3 regions of the Pseudomonas sp. SG20052 genome follow, and region 1 is predicted to be linked to each of the others. Evidence: predicted binding sites of a transcription regulator. Region 1 holds the regulator's gene; each other region holds the start of a gene.

Region 1 (6,501 bases):
GATGTTGATGGCAGCCGGCGTGCAGACCGCTATCATCAGCGGCCGCAAGACCCCGGTGGTCGAACGGCGGGCGAAGAACCTCGGCATTCCACACCTTTACCAGGGTCGTGAAGACAAACTGGTGGTGCTCGACGAACTTCTTGCCCAACTCAACCTAAGCTATGAACAGGTCGCCTACCTGGGCGACGACTTGCCGGACCTGCCGGTGATTCGCCGCGTGGGTCTGGGCATGGCCGTAGCAAACGCTGCCAGCTTCGTGCGTGAACACGCCCATGGCATCACCCTGGCCCGTGGTGGCGAGGGTGCCGCTCGCGAATTCTGTGAATTGATCCTGCGCGCCCAGGGCCGCCTCGATGCGGCCAACGCCGCGTACCTGTGAGCCCATTATGCTGAGCAAAAAGATTCGTAACATCCTGGTGTTCGGCTGCATCGCGGCGCTGTTCGCCGCGGTCGGCTACTGGAACATCAGCCCGGAACGCTTCCTCGACAAGCCGGTGGTCACGGTCGATGAAAGCGCAATCGACTATTACGCCCTCAACGCCCACAGCGTTCAGTACCTGCCGGACGGCAAACTGCAATACGAAATGACGTCCGACAAGGTCGAACACCTGAAAGCGAGCGAGGTGACGTTGCTGACCAACCCTGACCTGAACATGTTTCGCGGTACGCAGTTTCCGTGGCACGTCCAGAGTGAGCGCGGCGAAGTCAACCCGGACGGCACTCAGGTCGAGCTGATCGACTCGGTGCGCATCACCCGTTTCGACGAGAAAAACCGCCGAACCCTGATTACCACCACCCGAATGACGGTGTTCCCGCAGCAGCAATATGCGCAGACCGATCAACCCGTTAGAATCGACGGCGCTGGCGGTGTATCGACAGGCAACGGAATGAAAGCGTATTTGAAAGAAAGCAGGATACACCTGCTATCGAACGTAAGAGGACAGTATGAGGCTCGTTAAAACTCTCCCTATTTTGCTCAGTCTGGGCGCAGCACTGGGAAGCGTGAGCGCCTGGGCTCTGCCGAACGATCAAGAGCAGCCTATCCGCATTCAGGCCGACGACGCCCAACTGGACGACAAGAATGGCGTTGCCACCTATAAAGGTGACGTGATCATCACTCAGGGCTCGATGAAGGTCACCGGCAATACCGTGACCATCACCCGTACCCCGGCTGGCGACATCGACGTGGTGACCTCGGTGGGCAACCTCGCCTACTTCGAGCAGATGCAGACGGCCGGCGACACCAAGCCTGTTCAGGGCTGGGGCGTGACCATCCAGTACCACGCCTCGCAAAACCGCGTCGTGCTGATCGACAAGGCAAAAGTCGTCGACAAGGACAACAACGTCACCCAGGGCGAAAAAATCGTCTACGACACCCAGAAAAAGCTTGCGAGCGCCGGGCGTGCTACGGGTAGCAAGGTTACCGAGTCGCGTCCGCGCATCGACATGGTGATCCAGCCCAAGCCGAAAAACGACGCGAAAAAGGCTCCTTAATGGCAACTCTGAAAGCTCAGCATCTGGCCAAGAGCTACAAGAGCCGCCAGGTCGTGCGTGACGTCAGCCTGTCCATCGACAGCGGTCAAATCGTCGGCCTGCTAGGCCCTAACGGCGCCGGCAAGACCACCTGTTTCTACATGATCGTCGGCCTGGTGCAGGCCGATCAGGGTCGCGTGCTGATCGACGACCTGGACGTCAGCCACCAGCCAATGCACGGTCGTGCGAAGGCCGGTATCGGCTATCTTCCGCAAGAAGCGTCGATCTTCCGCAAACTCTCGGTCGCCGATAACATCATGGCCATCCTCGAGACCCGCAAGGAACTCGACAAGGCCGAGCGTCGCAAGGAACTGGAAAGCCTGCTGCAGGAATTCCACATCAGCCACATCCGCGACAACCTAGGCATGAGCCTGTCCGGTGGTGAACGTCGTCGGGTGGAAATCGCCCGGGCACTGGCCACCAACCCGAAATTCATCCTCCTCGACGAACCATTCGCCGGTGTGGACCCTATTTCGGTGGGCGACATCAAGCAGATCATCTACCACCTCAAGGCCAAAGGCATTGGCGTGCTGATCACTGACCACAACGTCCGTGAAACCCTGGATATCTGCGAAACCGCCTACATCGTCAACGATGGTCAACTGATCGCCGAAGGTGACTCCGCCACCATCCTGGCCAACGAACTGGTTAAGGAAGTGTATCTGGGCCATGAATTCCGCCTTTAAGCAGTAAGGTGTCTGGCTGATTGTCCGAGCGCTCGTCTCGATAAAAAATCAATACTTTTTTATTGTTACAGCGCTCTAGGCAAACGCTGCAGTTTCGGGCATATAATTTGCTTATGTTTGGCGCTCCGGCGCCCTGTAGTGGATGGCGCATGTGCGCCGGCGAATAAGGTGTTAAGCCCCTGCCATGAAACCATCGCTAGTCTTGAGAATGGGCCAGCAGCTGACGATGACACCGCAGCTGCAACAGGCCATCCGCCTGCTCCAATTGTCGACCCTGGACCTGCAACAGGAAATCCAGGAGGCCCTGGAGTCCAATCCGATGCTCGAACGCCAGGAAGAAGGCGACGACTTCGATAACGCCGACCCCTTGGCCGACAAAGCCGAACAGCTCCCCAACGCCGACATTTCGGAACCCTCCTACCAGGAAACCGCCCCGACGGTGGATAACCTCGAGGAAGGCGACTGGAACGAGCGCATTCCCAACGAGCTGCCCGTTGATACCGCGTGGGAAGACGTCTACCAGACCAGCGCCAGCAGCTTGCCGAGCAACGATGACGACGAGTGGGATTTCACCACCCGCACATCGGCCGGTGAAAGCCTGCAAAGCCATTTGTTGTGGCAACTGAACCTGGCACCGATGTCCGACACCGATCGTCTGATCGCCGTGACCCTGATCGACTGCATCAACAATCAGGGCTACCTGGACGAAACCCTCGAGGAAATTCTCGAGGCCTTCGATCCGGAACTGGACATCGAACTGGACGAGATCGAAGCCGTCCTGCACCGCATCCAGCAATTCGAACCGGCCGGCATTGGCGCCCGCAACCTGGGCGAATGCCTGCTGCTGCAATTGCGCCAACTGCCTGCCAAGACGCCTTGGCTGGCCGAAGCGAAACGCCTGGTCACCGACTACATCGACCTGCTCGGCAGCCGCGATTACAGCCAGCTGATGCGTCGCATGAAGCTCAAGGAAGATGAGCTGCGCCAGGTCATCGAGCTGGTGCAGAGCCTCAACCCGCGCCCGGGCTCGCAGATCGAGTCCAGTGAAGCCGAATATGTTGTCCCTGACGTGATCGTGCGCAAGGACAATGAGCGCTGGCTGGTCGAGCTGAACCAGGAATCGGTGCCACGGCTGCGGGTCAACGCCCAATACGCCGGTTTTGTGCGCCGCGCCGACACCAGCGCCGACAACACCTTCATGCGCAATCAGTTGCAAGAGGCCCGCTGGTTCATCAAGAGCCTGCAAAGCCGCAACGAAACCCTGATGAAAGTAGCCACTCAGATCGTCGAGCATCAGCGCGGCTTTCTTGAATACGGCGACGAAGCGATGAAGCCGCTGGTCCTGCATGACATCGCCGAAGCGGTGGGGATGCACGAGTCGACGATTTCACGGGTCACCACGCAAAAATTCATGCATACCCCTCGGGGCATATATGAACTGAAATACTTTTTCTCCAGCCACGTCAGCACCTCCGAAGGCGGTGAATGCTCGTCCACGGCGATCCGCGCGATCATCAAAAAACTGGTTGCTGCTGAAAATCAGAAAAAGCCGTTGAGTGACAGCAAGATCGCTGGTTTACTGGAGGCACAAGGCATTCAGGTGGCTCGCCGCACCGTCGCCAAGTACCGTGAATCCCTCGGGATCGCGCCTTCGAGCGAACGCAAGCGGTTGATGTAGAGCCACGCCACAGCGTTCCAGTGGCAGGCATTTCTGCCTGCCGCTTTATGCACTGGCAACGAAGGAGAAGCTGTATGCAAGTCAACATCAGTGGACACCAACTGGAAGTGACCGAACCTCTTCGCACCTACATCGGCGAAAAACTCGAACGATTAGAGAGGCATTTCGACAAGATCACCAACGTGCAGGTCACAATGACGGTCGAAAAGCTCAAGCAGAAAATCGAAGCCACGCTGCATATTCCCGGCAATGAAGTGGTCGCAAACGCGGAGCATACCGATATGTACGCGGCGATCGACGCACTGACCGACAAGCTGGATAAACAACTCAAAAAGCATAAGGAAAAGACCCAAAGCCTCCTCCAGGGCGCGACCGGTCGTTAACACTCCCAACCCATGATCCGACTTGAAAGCATCCTGACCCCCGGCCGTTCCCTCGTGAACGTGCCGGGCGGCAGTAAAAAGAAAGCCCTCGAGCAAATTGCCAACCTTATCCACAAAGAAGTGCCGGATCTGGAGATGCAAGATGTCTTCGAGGCTCTGATTGCCCGTGAAAAACTCGGCTCAACCGGTTTTGGCAACGGCATCGCCATTCCCCACTGCCGCCTGAAGGGCTGCACCTCGCCCATCAGCGCCCTGATGCACCTTGATGCACCCATTGATTTCGACGCCATCGACGGCGCCCCGGTCGACCTGCTGTTCGTTCTGCTGGTCCCGGAAGCCGCTACCGATGCGCACCTGGAGTTACTGCGCCAGATCGCCAGCATGCTCGACCGCAAGGAAGTGCGCGAAAAACTGCGCAGCGCCCCGAGCAATGAAGCCTTGTATCAGGTTGTCCTGGACGAGCAAAACGGTCATTAACCATGCGCTTGATCATCGTCAGTGGCCGATCCGGCTCAGGTAAAAGTACCGCACTCGATGTTCTCGAGGACAACGGCTACTACTGCATCGACAACCTGCCCGCCGGATTGCTGCCGGAACTGGCCGAGCGCGCGCTGATTCATACCGAGCTGGCACAACCGCTGGTCGCGGTATCCATCGATGCTCGCAACCTGCCTAGTCACCTGTCGCGGTTTCCGGAATTGCTTGAAGAAGTCCGCAGCCGGCATATCAAGTGTGATGTGCTGTACCTGGACGCCGACGAAGAAACGTTGCTCAAACGCTTCTCGGAAACCCGCCGCCGCCACCCACTGAGTACTGCCCACCGTTCGTTGGCGGAGGCGATTCAGGACGAAACCAGTTTGCTGGGGCCGATCGCCGATCTGGCGGACCTCAAGGTGAACACCACCAACCTGAACCTGTATCAGCTGCGCGATACCATCAAGCTGCGTCTGCTGAACCAGCCAGATAGCGGCACTGCGTTCCTGGTGGAATCTTTCGGGTTCAAGCGGGGCATGCCGGTTGATGCAGACCTGGTGTTCGACGTGCGCTGCCTGCCCAACCCTTACTGGAAGCCGGAATTGCGCGACCAATCAGGGCTTGATCAACCGGTGGCCGAATACCTGGCGGCACAACCGGACGTCGAAGAGATGTTCCAGGACATCTCCACTTACCTGCTCAAGTGGTTGCCGCGCTTTGCCGCCAGCAACCGCGCTTATGTCACCATTGCCATTGGCTGCACCGGCGGGCATCACCGCTCCGTCTACCTGACCGAACGTCTGGGCCAGGTCCTGCAACAATCCCTGAAGAACGTCCAGGTTCGCCACCGCGACCTCAGCTAAAGGATTCACATCGCGATGCCTGCTCGGGAAATTGAAATCATCAACAAGCTGGGCCTTCATGCCCGCGCTTCGGCAAAATTCGTTGGCGTTGCGGGTCAGTTCCCGGGTTGCACCATCAGAGTAGGACGTACGCCAGAATCCGCGGTCGATGGCAAAAGCATCATGGCCATGATGATGCTTGCGGCCGGCAAGGGCACCAAAATCCACCTGAGCACTGAAGGCGAGCAGGAACAGGAAGCGATGGATGCGCTGGTCGCACTGATCGATAACTACTTCGACGAAGGCGGTTGAACATTCGCCTAAGCGAGCGCCGTATCCATCACCATCATCAAACAAAACCCGATCAACAACCCAAGACTTGCCAGCTTGTCGTGACCATTGCGCCGCGACTCGGGAATCACTTCATGGGTGACCACCAGCAACATCGCCCCCGCCGCCAACGCCAACCCTAACGGCAACAGCAATTCGGCCAGGCTCACCAGCCAGGCGCACAACAGCGCAAAGACCGGCTCCACCAGACCTGATGCCGCACCGATCAGGAAAGCTTTGACCCGCGACATCCCCGCCCCTGCCAGTACCAGCGCAATCACCAACCCTTCCGGCACATCCTGCAACGCAATGCCCATGGCCAGGCTGTCAGCATCCGGCATCCCACCACCGGCCGAAACCCCGACCGCCATGCCTTCGGGGATGTTATGGGCAATGATGGCAAATACAAACAACCAGATCCGTGGCGGGATGACCGGGCGCTCCTGGGTTCCAACGAGCATTTCCGGCGAGGCGCCCGACACTTTACGGTCCACCAGAAACAGCCCGAACGCGCCAAGCATGATGCCGAAGCTGATAAGGCCACTGGCCGCCCAGGGTGTCAGCCCCAGGCTTTC
Region 2 (6,501 bases), 2.9 Mb from region 1:
GCCGGGCGGCGCGCCATCTTTCACCAGCAGATTGTTCTACATGGCAACTTCCACCTGGCCCGGCGCGATGACTTGCGCCTTGATGACCCGCTGGGAGTTGAGGTTTTTCACACGAATCTGTTCACGCAGGCCGCCGTTGGACAGGGCTTCACCCGGCATACGCACACTGAGCGTACCACTGCGGGCGATAATCACCACTTGGTCGCCCTTGCTGATGACTTCCGCCTGTTCGAGATGGACCAGCGTCAGGACCTGATTGGCGACCGTTGGTCGGGTAAGTTTCTGCCCCACGGCTTGTTCCAGGGTGGTGAAATAACCCTGGTTGATCAGGCTGATGTCTCGCTCGCGCAACATGACATCGCCGGGCTCGATGACCCCGGCGCGTTTGAGCGGCCGGGTGGTGGTGACAACGTCCCGAAACAGGCGGACTTGAGCGGGCACGAAGACTGTCCAGGGGGATGTGCTGTCGCAGCGGACCTTGACCGTGACCCGTCCGATCGGGGTCGCCGGGCTCTCCAGGGTGGCTGTCAATTCCTTGTCGCACATGGGCATGCGCAGTCGCGGATCGAGCTGGTTGACTTCGATTTCGTAGCGTCCTTCCGTTTGACTGGTAGCCAAATAGTCTTCTACGGTGAATTCAAGAAAGCCCTGAGTGACGCCGATAAGCATGTCAGGCAAGGTAACCGCGTCAGCAAGGGCAGGGCTGCCAGCGTTGAACAGGCAGGCGGCCGACATTGCGCAAAGCAATTTGCGGGTAATTGATGTCAGGCGTCGGAAAAATGTCGGTTCTGTGTTCATAAGAGTTAAAAAGCAAGCGCCGTGCCGTTTAGCAATAAATGTGCGTCGCAACACACTTAAGCGTTGGTGTAGGAGTCAGTGCATGGCTGGTGTAATGGATTCAGTAAACCAGCGCACGCAACTGGTTGGGCAGAATCGCCTTGAGCTGTTGTTGTTCCGTCTCGACGGCCAGCAGCTGTATGGGATCAACGTGTTCAAGGTTCGGGAAGTGCTGCAATGCCCCAAACTGACCCTGATGCCCAAGTCCAGTCCTGTCGTGTGCGGTGTGGCAAATATCCGGGGGGCGACCATTCCGATTCTTGATCTGGCGATGGCGACCGGCTCGGGCGCACTTAAAGATCAAAGCAATCCCTTCGTGATCATCACGGAGTACAACACCAAGACCCAGGGATTCCTGGTGCGATCGGTAGAGCGCATCGTCAACATGAACTGGGAGGAGATTCATCCGCCACCCAAGGGCACGGGACGCGATCATTACCTGACGGCTGTGACTCGGGTCGACAATCAGTTAGTCGAAATCATCGACGTCGAGAAAGTGCTGGCGGAAGTGGCGCCGACACCGGAAGCGATTTCGGTCGGCGTGGTGGATGTCGAAACCCAGCACAAGGCGCTGTCCTTGCGGGTATTGACGGTCGATGACTCGTCGGTGGCGCGCAAGCAGGTGACCCGTTGCCTGCAAACGGTCGGCGTTGAAGTGGTGGCATTGAACGACGGCAGGCAAGCGCTGGATTACTTGCGCAAGCTGGTCGATGAGGGCAAGAAGCCGGAAGAAGAGTTCCTGATGATGATTTCCGACATCGAGATGCCGGAAATGGACGGGTACACCCTGACGGCCGAGATCCGCAACGACCCGCGCATGCAAAAGCTACATATCATCCTGCATACTTCGTTGTCGGGTGTATTCAATCAGGCAATGGTCAAGAAGGTCGGCGCGGACGACTTCCTGGCAAAATTCCGTCCTGATGACCTGGCATCCCGGGTAGTCGACCGGATCAAAGCAGCAGATATCAGCTAGGGGCCTTCTGCCCCTGGCGGTTAACACGATTTAAGAGGCGGCATCTTTGTCTACGGGTAATTTGGATTTCGAACAGTTCCGGGTATTCCTGGAAAAAGCCTGTGGCATTTTGCTCGGTGAAAACAAGCAGTACCTGGTCTCGAGCCGTCTCAACAAGCTGATGGAGCAGCAAGGCATCAAATCCCTGGGTGAGCTGGTTCAGCGCATCCAGACCCAGCCGCGCAGCGGTTTGCGCGAGATGGTGGTGGATGCCATGACCACCAACGAAACCTTGTGGTTTCGTGACACCTATCCGTTTGAAGTCTTGAAGAACAAGGTGTTGCCCGAAGCGATCAAGGCGGCCCCCGGCCAGCGCTTGCGGATCTGGTCGGCGGCGTGCTCGTCGGGTCAGGAACCGTATTCGCTGTCGATGTCGATCGATGAGTTCGAGCGCGTCAACATGGGCCAGTTGAAGATGGGCGCGCAAATCGTCGCGACCGACTTGTCCGGCACCATGCTGACCAACTGCAAGACCGGCGAGTACGACAGCCTGGCCATCGGCCGTGGTCTGTCGCCCGAGCGCCTTCAGCGTTACTTCGACCCCAAAGGGCCGGGGCGCTGGGCGATCAAGGCGCCGATCAAGAGCCGCGTGGAGTTTCGCTCGTTCAACCTGCTGGACAGCTACGCGGCCCTGGGCAAGTTCGACATCGTGTTCTGCCGCAACGTGCTGATCTACTTCTCCGCCGAGGTGAAGAAAGACATCCTGTTGCGTATTCACAGCACGCTCAAGCCGGGCGGTTATCTGTTCCTCGGCGCCTCCGAAGCGCTGAACGGTTTGCCGGATCATTACCAGATGGTCCAGTGCAGCCCGGGGATCATTTACCAGGCGAAGTGATTCGTTGGCCGCATCAAAAAACGGGAGTCCTCAGGGGTTCCCGTTTTTTTTGCCCGATGATTTCCCTGACATCACCACGATCCCCCTGTGGGAGCGAGCCTGCTCGCGATAGCGGTGTAACAGAAACATGGATGCTGGCTGACACGACGCCATCGCGAGCAGGCTCGCTCCCACAGGGGATGGTGGTGTTCTTTAGAGGGTGATAAGCGGCAGAAAAGCGGCAGGCGGCGGAAATCGGTTGCCGCTTTTCTGGCATTGCCGCCTTGCCACTGCCGGCAAAGCCCCGGTTTCCGGGGCTTTTTGAATTGGCACGCCACTTGCTATGTCTCTGTTACGAAAAATCAGGTCACCCGAAGGTTTCCCGACATGAGCATCAGCTTCGATAAAGCGCTCGGTATCCACGAACAAGCCCTGGGCTTCCGCGCGCAGCGTGCCGAGGTCCTGGCCAACAACATCGCCAACGCCGATACCCCGAACTACAAGGCTCGGGACCTGGAATTCTCCAAAGTGCTCGCCGCACAGAACGAGAAAACCAAGGGCGGCACGTTTGCCTTGAACATGACCAACAACCGCCATATCGAGGCTGAAGGCCTGGGCAATGGCGACGAGTCGCTGATGTATCGCACGCCGATGCAGCCGTCGATCGACCAGAACACCGTGGACGCCCAACTGGAACAGTCGAACTACGCGGAAAACGCCGTCGGCTTCCAGGCCAGCTTCACCCTGCTCAACAGCAAATTCAAAGGGCTGATGTCAGCCCTGCGCGGAGAGTAAGTCATGTCCCTATCCAGTGTTTTCAACATTGCCGGTAGCGGCATGAGCGCGCAGACCACGCGCTTGAACACCGTGGCCTCGAACATCGCCAACGCCGAAACCGTCTCGTCGAGCATCGACCAGACCTATCGCGCCCGTCACCCGGTGTTCGCCACCATGTTCCAGGGCGGCCAGAGCGGCGGCAGCGATTCGCTGTTCCAGAACCAGGACGCCGCCGGCCAAGGCGTGCAAGTGCTGGGCGTGGTCGAAGACCAGAGCAACCTTGACGCGCGTTACGAGCCGAACCATCCGGCCGCCGATGCCAAGGGCTACGTCTACTACCCGAACGTCAATGTTGTCGAAGAAATGGCCGACATGATTTCCGCCAGTCGCTCGTTCCAGACCAACGCTGAAATGATGAACACCGCCAAAACCATGATGCAGAAGGTCCTGACCCTCGGTCAGTGATAAGGGGCGACTCAGATGAGTGTTACCGATACCACCAGCGGCGTGAGCATCAAGGACGTCTTGGCCAACTCTTCGGTCAAGACCAATAACACCAGCAGCGACGGCCTGGCCTCGGCCACCAACAGCGCCACCGGCAAGAAGGCGTTGGGCAAGGACGCGTTCCTGCAATTGCTGGTTACCCAGCTGAAGAACCAGAACCCGCTCGAGCCGCAGGACAACGGTGACTTCGTGGCTCAGTTGGCACAGTTCAGTAGCCTGGAAGGCATCACCACGCTGAACGATACGGTCAGCGGCATTGCCGGCAACTACAACTCGTCGCAAGCGCTGCAAGCATCTTCGCTGGTGGGCCGCTCGGTGGTCGCGCAGACCGACACAGCGGTGGTCGATACCTCCAAGAGCTTCAACGGCACGGCCGTGGTTCCGGCATCGGTGGATCCGGTGACGATCAAGATCACCGACGCCGATGGCAAAGTGATTCGCACCATCGACATGGGCAGCCAGCAGGCCGGCAACGCCAGCTTCATCTGGGACGGCAAGAACGATGCGGGCGAAGTGGCCAAGGCGGGCACGTACAAATTTGCCGCCACCGCGACTTACGACAGCAAGGCGACCGCGCTGGTGACCTACCTGCCGGCCACCGTCAACAGCGTGACCATCAGCCAGACCGGCGGTGAGTTGATGCTGAACCTCGCAGGCCTGGGCAGTATCGCCCTGTCCAAAGTACAGACCATTGGTATATAGAGCCGACTAACACGGCACAAAGGAGTGGAATATGTCTTTCAATATCGGCCTTAGCGGTCTCTATGCAGCCAACAAACAACTGGACGTGACCGGCAACAACATCGCCAACGTCGCGACCACCGGTTTCAAATCGTCCCGTGCAGAATTCGAAGACGTGTACTCGGCCACGCGCCTGGGTACCGGCAGCAAGACCGTCGGCAACGGCGTGCGTCTGGCCAACGTTTCCCAGCAGTTCGGCCAGGGCGACGTGAACAACACCGGCAACGTGCTGGACATGGGCATCCAGGGCAGCGGTTTCTTCATCCTCAGCGACAACGGTTCCCTGAGCTACACCCGTGCCGGTGCGTTCAAGACTGACGCCGAAAACTACGTGGTCGACAACAACGGCAACCGCCTGCAAGGTTACGGCGTTGATGACAACGGCAAGATCATCAATGGCGTGCTGACCGACCTGAAAATCGACACCTCGAGCCTGTCGCCCAAGGCCACCACTCGCGTCGACCAGACGATTAACCTGAACTCCTCGGAAGCCCTGCCGACCGTTACACCATTCAACCCGGCCGAGCCATTGAGCTACAACAAGCCGATCTCCACGCATATCTACGACAGCCAGGGTAATGAGCACAACCTGGACCAGTACTACGTGAAAACCGGTACCAACGACTGGACCGTGTACACCTACGTGGACGGTCGTTCGCCTTCCAACCCGGCCGCCGAGCCACCGGTGCCAGTGACGGCCAACGTGACCTTCAACTCTGACGGTACCGTCAACACCATGACCGGCAGTCCTGGCTTTGCTGTGACCGGTAAAGTCTTCCAGTTGACCGGTTGGGTGCCGGGCGTGGTCACCAATGCCAACGTGACGCCGAAAGTCTGGGGGCCTAACGGTTCGGTTGCGGCCACTGGCGGCCTGTCCTTCGACATGACCAAGACCACCTCTTACAATTCGCCGACTGCCCGTACCCAGCAGTTTCAGGACGGCTACGCCACTGGCCAGATTTCCAGCCTGACCATCGACGAAACCGGTGTCATGACCGCTAACTTCAGCAACCAGCAAACCAAGGCCATCGGCCAGGTGGCGGTCGCGAGCTTCGCCAACGAGCAAGGCCTGCAGCCCATCGGTGGTACGCGCTGGAAAGAAACCTTCGCCTCGGGCGAGGCGGGTGTCGATGCTCCGAAAACCGGTACGCTGGGTGCGGTGGTGTCCAACTCCCTGGAAGAGTCCAACGTCAACCTGACCAACGAACTGGTCGATTTGATCAAGGCGCAGAGCAACTACCAGGCAAACGCCAAGACCATCTCCACTCAGAGCACCATCATGCAGACCATCATTCAGATGACCTGATGCTGGTTCGCGCTGAATAAAGAGCCCCTCGTGAGAGGGGCTTTTTTTATGGGCGGGATTTGTCTCGAGTGCCGAATTTTGCGTTGTCAGTGATGGCCCCTTCGCGAGCGGGCTCGCTCCTACAAAGGATCTTCAGTGCGGCGCCTGTCCAGTTCAGGAGCGAGCCTGCTCGCGAAGGCGTCAGCCCGGTCACCACTTTCCTTGGGGCAAAAGAAAACCCCCGACAATCCAGAGGACTGATCGGGGGTTATCCAGACGAGCGCCTTGCGGCGCTCACCGGCTCAGCTTATTGGCAAGCTTCGCAATCCGGCTCGTCGATGGCGCAAGCCTTCGGCACTGGAGCGGGGCCGGCTGGCGCTGCCAGGACCGAATCTTCACCGTGGTTGCCGCCGCTGGAAACAGCGTTCAGCTTGCCGGTGTTGATGGTCGACTTCTCGGTGCTGGTCGCGGCCAGGGCACGGAGGTAGTAAGTGGTTTTCAGACCACGGTACCAGGCCATGCGGTAGG
Region 3 (6,501 bases), 1.3 Mb from region 1:
TGGCCGGACTCCAGCGGCTCCCTTAAAACCTCCAGCACCTTGCGATCGAACTCCGGCAGTTCGTCGAGGAACAGCACGCCATGGTGGGCTAGGGTGATTTCGCCGGGTTGTGGTTTAGAACCACCGCCCACCAATGCAGGGCCGGAAGCCGAGTGATGGGGCTGGCGGAACGGTCGTTGCGGCCAATGGCTCAAGGGCACGCAACTGGTGACGGATTGAATGGCTGCGACTTCCAGCGCCTCGTTTTCGGCGAGCGGTGGAAGCAAACCCGGCAAACGACTCGCCAACAACGTTTTCCCCGTCCCCGGCGGTCCGCTAAATAGCAGGTTATGAGCCCCAGCCGCCGCAATCAGCAAGGCGCGCTTGGCCGAGATTTGCCCCTGCACTTCATTCAAGTCCGGATAGGGTTTGCTGGCGTAGAGCAAGCCATTGGAAACGTAGGGTTCAACCGGCGTATGTCCATTGAAGTGCGCAACGGCTTCCAGCAGGTGATCCACTGCAAACACCTTCAATCCCGACGCCAGGCAGGCTTCTTCGGCATTCTCCCGCGGCACCATCAGCGACCGCCCGGCCTTGCGTGCGGCCAGCGCAGCCGGCAATACGCCTCTCACGGCACGTACCGCGCCTGACAGTGCCAGTTCTCCCAGGCATTCAATGTCATCCAGTGTCAATGTCGGCACCTGCACGCTGGCGGACAGAATCCCCAAGGCGATCGCCAGATCAAACCGTCCACCATCTTTAGGTAAGTCCGCAGGCGCGAGATTCAGCGTGATGCGCCGCGCCGGAAATTGCAGGCCTGAATTGATGATCGCGCTACGCACCCGGTCCTTGCTTTCCTTCACTGCCGCTTCGGGCAAACCGACCATCGTCAGGGACGGCAAGCCATTGGCCAGATGGACTTCGACGGTGACGGCGGGCGCATCCACGCCAATCTGGGCGCGGCTGTGGACGATGGAGAGGGACATGGTCGTTCCTTGAGCTAAACGAGAGGCCGCTTCCTGCGGGTTTTTTAAGGGTAGACGGGGAGAGGAAATTGGTGGGGCGGTTACGCGAGCAAACTTTCGCGGGATGTTACGGCTAAGAACAAGAGCATCGGCGAGGTACAAAAAAACCGCCACTAGACGGTTTCTATCTCGAAAAAATTCAGCTTCGTCCACCGGCCAACCAACCGCTTGGCTCAAGTTCTTTGCCATACGCGATGGCGACTTCAATAAAGCGTCGTTGATTGGCCGATAAACTTCCAGCCAAGCGACGTGCTTCGGCGTGAAACTCGGCAATTTGTAAGAGCTTCGCCTTTCGCTTTTTCGGGCTCATTAGAACCTCCTGGGATTGGATGTTTGTTTGGCGGAAAGCGTAGAGGAGCGGGTGCGAACTATTAAATCAGGCTGGAGAGCTGCTTTTTGTAGGACCGTGCCTAAAAAGTTGAAGGACGACGGTGAAAGAGCGTGGATGGTCTTGCGATCAGAAGGTTGCTGCTTATGATCTCGCTGAAACAGCCGTAGAAGACGCGAATGAAAAGGAATGGAATGCGCCCGATTCATCCAGGTGAAATTCTCAGCGAAGAGTTTTTGAAGCCGCTGGATATTGCAACCGCGGCTTTGGCTCGATTGCTGAACGAGCCAGAGGCGGAAATAGGCGATGTTGTGAGTCAGCAGGTCGGTGTCAGTGCGGGTCTGGCGAAGAAGCTATCTGGTCACCTGAACACCACGCCCGAGTTCTGGCTGAACCTGCAAGCGACTTACGATTTGCGGGAAGCTGGAATCGAACGTGGTAGGGCTTTAAATACTTAAAGCGATTGCAAGATCCGCGAAGCACGCTTCCACCAAGGCGCATTGACCGTCCGTTGCGCCCGTTCACCCTCCGCAAGCATCTGCGGAACATCCTGCAACCGAATCCACGGCTGGTTATTCCAGTGCAGCAAACTCAGCGACATCTCCGGCCAGTTCAACAGACTCAGGACCGGGCGTTCGCTTGACGTCGGTTGTTGGGCGTCTCTGAGGGCTGGCACTACGTTGTGGGTCAGCCATTCGCGCAGGCCTCGGTATTCGGGGCAGTAGTGGTAGATAAGCAGGGCGTAGACGCCGGATTCGCTGATTAGCAGGGTGTTTTCGAGGGTGCCGTGGATGACGACTCGCGCGGATTGATGTTGATCGGGATCGAGTTTTCGGACGGCGCGTTCGTCGAGGAAAAGGCGAAGCAGACGGCCCAGGTCTCGGGCGCTGAACCAAGGCTGGTTTTCGATCAAAAGCGCGTGGAGGTGGAGTTTGTGGCGGGTGAAGACGTGAGGGACTAGATAAGCGTTATCGCAACTCATTAATACAGCTCCTTTTGCTAAAGAGGCTGCCGTCAATCGTCGCCAAACAATTGGGTGGCAGCTGTACGCGGGTTGGCGAACCGGAGCAAAAGGAACCCGGCAGACCCGAAGGTCTCCCACGCACAGCCGCCATGACTCGAGAGATGGTCGTCGTACGCCTTAAGCTTCCAGGTCGCCAAACCCAGTGCTGAATATTCAGCTGAGAATGAGCTTAGGAGCCTGGGCTTCACGGCGCTATCGGACGGCGGTGGTGATCTTTGTAGGACGTTGCCGAGATGGTGGCGGGGCGGCAGATCAGAAGATTGCAGCCTTTGACAGGTCCTACAGGGTTGGTCTGGCCAGTGTGGGAAGGCTGGTAGACCGAGGTGACTCTAATCGCGAGCAGGCTCGCTCCCACAGGGGGTTGCGTTGTCAGCAGGGTTACTCGGCAGGCGGATTCAGCTTCGCTTCCAGCTCCGCAACCTTCGCTTCGAGGCTTTCCAGCCGTGCCCGGGTCCGCGCCAGCACAACCATCTGGCTATCAAACTCTTCCCGGCTCACCAGGTCCAGCTTGCTGAAGCCGCTCTGCAACAACGCCTTGAACTGGCTTTCGATTTCGCTTTTCGGCAATGGGGTTTCGCCGCTGAAGAGGCGGGAGGCGGTGCCGCTCAGGGCGTCGAGGAAATCTTTGGGTGCGAGCATGGGAAATGTCCTGTCAACAATGGCGGGCAGTGTATCACGCAGTGTCTATAGTCAATTCCGTCAGCAGGGATGCACGCTTTTCGCGCATGTGGACAGACGGCTGCGCACTGTTGTTGTGCGTAACCGTGGGGCCGATTGAGGAAAGGGGCTGTTGGCAGCGGTCAAGGGGTTGAATTCAGTGGGTTTTGGCGAGATGGCAAGCTTTCTGCTTAGTCAGTCGTAACCCATGCACTGATGCAGTCGCTGTGACGAATGCAGTGCGCCAAGCGGAACGGGGAGTTGTTTCGTGAGGAGCGGTTAGCTGGCGTCGGACGGGCAGGTAAGGTCGACGATGCGTTACAAAGCCAGGCACTGCGCTTAGACTTGAGTCGGGTTTGTTTTCCTGGGGCAAGTCCACCAATTCGGGAGAGAGTTTTCATGAAGCTAGTCACTGCCATCATCAAGCCGTTCAAACTGGACGACGTGCGCGAGTCGCTGTCCGAGATCGGCGTGCAGGGCATTACCGTTACTGAAGTCAAAGGCTTCGGTCGGCAGAAGGGTCACACCGAGCTGTATCGCGGCGCGGAATACGTGGTCGATTTCCTGCCTAAGGTAAAGATCGATGTCGCCATTGACGACAAGGATCTGGACCGGGTTATCGAGGCGATAACCAAGGCCGCCAACACCGGCAAGATCGGTGACGGCAAGATCTTCGTGGTCAATCTGGAACAGGCGATTCGCATCCGTACCGGCGAAACCGATACCGACGCGATTTAAACGCCGCCACAAACCCAACGCCCCAGGAGAAAACAATATGACTCTGCGTAAATTCGCAGGGCTAGGAGCCCTGTTGTCCCTCGTAATGCCCAGCCTGGCTATGGCGGCAGACGAAGTGGCGGCCCCAGTCCTCAACTCCGGCGATACCGCCTGGATGATGACCTCGACAGCCCTCGTGCTGTTCATGACCATTCCCGGCCTCGCCCTGTTCTACGGCGGCATGGTTCGCTCCAAAAACATTCTTTCCGTGATGATGCAGTGCTTCGCCATTACCGGTCTGATCAGCATTCTGTGGGTCATTTATGGCTACAGCATCGCGTTCGACACCACCGGCATGGAGCAGGGCGTCGTCAACTTCAACTCGTTCTTCGGTGGCATGGGCAAGGCATTCCTCGCCGGTGTCACGCCGTCGAGCCTGACCGGTCCTGCGGCGCTGTTCCCTGAGGCGGTGTTCATCACCTTCCAGATGACCTTCGCCATCATCACCCCTGCGCTGATCGTCGGTGCCTTCGCCGAGCGGATGAAGTTCTCCGCCATGCTGATCTTCATGGGCGTGTGGTTCACCTTGGTTTACGCACCGATTGCGCACATGGTCTGGTCCGGCAACGGCGGCCTGATGTGGGATTGGGGTGTGCTCGACTTCGCGGGCGGCACCGTGGTGCACATCAACGCCGGTGTGGCCGGTCTGGTTGCGTGCATCGTGCTCGGCAAGCGCAAAGGCTTCCCGACCACCCCGATGGCACCGCACAACCTCGGTTACACCCTGATGGGCGCCGCGATGCTGTGGGTCGGCTGGTTCGGTTTCAACGCCGGTTCCGCCGCTGCGGCCAACGGCACGGCCGGTATGGCAATGCTGGTGACCCAGATCGCAACCGCCGCCGCTGCACTGGGCTGGATGTTCGCCGAGTGGATCACTCACGGCAAACCAAGTGCACTGGGTATCGCTTCGGGTGTTGTGGCCGGTCTGGTCGCCATCACCCCGGCCGCTGGCACCGTGGGCCCGATGGGCGCGCTGGTCATCGGCCTGGCAGCGGGCGTGGTGTGCTTCTTCTGCGCCACCACCCTGAAACGCAAACTCGGTTATGACGATTCCCTGGACGCCTTCGGTGTGCACGGCATCGGCGGTATCCTCGGCGCGATCCTGACCGGTGTGTTCGCCGCACCGTCCCTGGGTGGCTTCGGCACCGTCACCGACATCGCCGCTCAAGTCTGGATTCAGTGCAAAGGCGTGGGCTTCACGGTGATCTACACCGCGATCGTCACCTACATCATTCTCAAGGTACTGGACGCTGTCATGGGTCTGCGTATCACGGAAGAAGAAGAGGCCGTCGGCATCGACCTGGCACTCCACAACGAACGCGGCTACAACTTGTAAGCACGCGCATAAAAAACTTGCCCGGCTTGCCGGGCATTTTTTTGTCTGGCGTTTGTCAGTGAAGAGACTGCTGAAAGGTTTTTTCGTACACGTTTGGTGGCGTTTACGACGGGCGTTTTTCTGCGGCCAATGGCTTACATGATTGAAGGAATATTAGGGCCTTTGTTTTTTCCCAGAGCGCGCTAGAATGCGCCCCGAACGTGCGGAGAACTGTATGTGGCAACAGACTCTGATTACCCTGCGGGCACGGCCCCGGGGCTTTCATCTGGTAACGGACGAGTTACTCGCCGGCCTGCCTGAACTCAAGGCGTGCCGGGTCGGTCTGTTGCATTTGTGGCTGCAGCATACCTCGGCGTCGTTGACCATCAACGAGAACGCCGATCCGGCGGTACGTCGCGACTTCGAACGATTTTTCAATCGTCTGATCCCACAAGGAACAGACGGCTATGAGCATAACGACGAAGGCCTGGACGACCTCCCGGCGCACTTCAAGGCCAGCGTGCTTGGCTGTCAGCTCAGTTTGCCGATTTCGGCAGGCCGACTGGCGCTGGGGACCTGGCAAGGTGTTTATCTGGGCGAGCACCGTGATTTTGGCGGTGCCCGTAAAGTCCTCGCCACCGTGCACGGTGAAGAGGCATGAACCGCTGGTCACCAGCGGTTATTGAATTTTTCCGGCGGCTGTCGACAGACGGTGAAGCTGGGCTATAACTAATCTGCTTTTCGCAAGTCATGAGGTAGAACATGAGCGACGATGATCTGGAAAACGACGACCTCGAAGTAGGCGACGACGACGAAACCGAAGAAGGTCTGGAAGCAGCGGCCGAAGACGTCGCTGAAGACGACGGCGGTGAAACGCCCGTTCCGACCGCCAAAGGCAAAGCCAAGGCTGCGGTATCGGTCGATGAGCTGCCGAGCGTCGAAGCCAAGAACAAGGAACGCGACGCCCTGGCCAAGGCCATGGAAGAGTTTCTGGCACGGGGCGGCAAGGTGCAGGAAGTGGAGGCCAATGTGGTCGCCGATCCGCCCAAGAAGCCTGACAACAAGTACGGCAGCCGGCCTATCTAAGCGTCTGCTATTGGCTTGCTGAAAAGGCCCGCCGTCGCTGCGGGCTTTTTCATGGGCGGTAAAAAGCTCTGGGCCTGCGGCGATCCCCTGTAGGAGTGAGCCTGCTCGCGATTGCGGTGTGTCAGGCAACATAAATGCTGAATGTCACACCGCAATCGCGAGCAGGCTCACTCCTACAAGGGAATATCGGTGATCTCAGGATTGGTGCTGGGAATTCCACCGAGCCAGCAACGCCGGCAACTCGGTCAAACTGCGAATCTCGGCATCCGGTGCCTTCTCGGCTTCCCAGGCCTTGCGCGCCGGGTTAAAC

The links. The regulator sigma-54, encoded in region 1, starts transcription at its own class of promoters, with help from an activator protein. The targets are predictions, from matches to a motif close to ANTGGCATNNANNTTGCTNT.
Positions count from the first base shown of each region.
Region 2: the regulator sigma-54 is predicted to act here: its motif matches at 2,992-3,011, upstream of flgB (flagellar basal body rod protein FlgB).
Region 3: the regulator sigma-54 is predicted to act here: its motif matches at 3,188-3,207, upstream of glnK (P-II family nitrogen regulator).

Region 1 covers NZ_CP134498.1:1,085,540-1,092,040, reverse strand. The annotation lists gene RHP74_RS04815 (HAD family hydrolase) at 1-379, shown strand, start outside; gene lptC (LPS export ABC transporter periplasmic protein LptC) at 387-959, shown strand; gene lptA (lipopolysaccharide transport periplasmic protein LptA) at 946-1,494, shown strand; gene lptB (LPS export ABC transporter ATP-binding protein) at 1,494-2,219, shown strand; gene RHP74_RS04795 (RNA polymerase factor sigma-54) at 2,404-3,897, shown strand; gene hpf (ribosome hibernation-promoting factor, HPF/YfiA family) at 3,972-4,280, shown strand; gene ptsN (PTS IIA-like nitrogen regulatory protein PtsN) at 4,293-4,757, shown strand; gene rapZ (RNase adapter RapZ) at 4,760-5,617, shown strand; gene RHP74_RS04775 (HPr family phosphocarrier protein) at 5,633-5,908, shown strand; gene RHP74_RS04770 (ZIP family metal transporter) at 5,917-6,501, opposite strand, start outside.
Region 2 covers NZ_CP134498.1:5,017,432-5,023,932, reverse strand. The annotation lists gene flgA (flagellar basal body P-ring formation chaperone FlgA) at 37-798, opposite strand; gene RHP74_RS23075 (chemotaxis protein CheV) at 881-1,813, shown strand; gene cheR (protein-glutamate O-methyltransferase CheR) at 1,860-2,687, shown strand; gene flgB (flagellar basal body rod protein FlgB) at 3,054-3,461, shown strand; gene flgC (flagellar basal body rod protein FlgC) at 3,465-3,908, shown strand; gene flgD (flagellar hook assembly protein FlgD) at 3,924-4,649, shown strand; gene flgE (flagellar hook protein FlgE) at 4,681-5,994, shown strand; gene RHP74_RS23045 (ribonucleoside-diphosphate reductase subunit alpha) at 6,281-6,501, opposite strand, start outside.
Region 3 covers NZ_CP134498.1:6,566,135-6,572,635, reverse strand. The annotation lists gene RHP74_RS30275 (YifB family Mg chelatase-like AAA ATPase) at 1-965, opposite strand, end outside; gene RHP74_RS30270 (hypothetical protein) at 1,144-1,314, opposite strand; gene RHP74_RS30265 (HigA family addiction module antitoxin) at 1,512-1,790, shown strand; gene RHP74_RS30260 (Bro-N domain-containing protein) at 1,787-2,314, opposite strand; gene RHP74_RS30255 (accessory factor UbiK family protein) at 2,735-2,995, opposite strand; gene glnK (P-II family nitrogen regulator) at 3,413-3,751, shown strand; gene RHP74_RS30245 (ammonium transporter) at 3,789-5,126, shown strand; gene RHP74_RS30240 (secondary thiamine-phosphate synthase enzyme YjbQ) at 5,341-5,766, shown strand; gene sutA (transcriptional regulator SutA) at 5,868-6,191, shown strand; gene RHP74_RS30230 (HAD family hydrolase) at 6,387-6,501, opposite strand, start outside.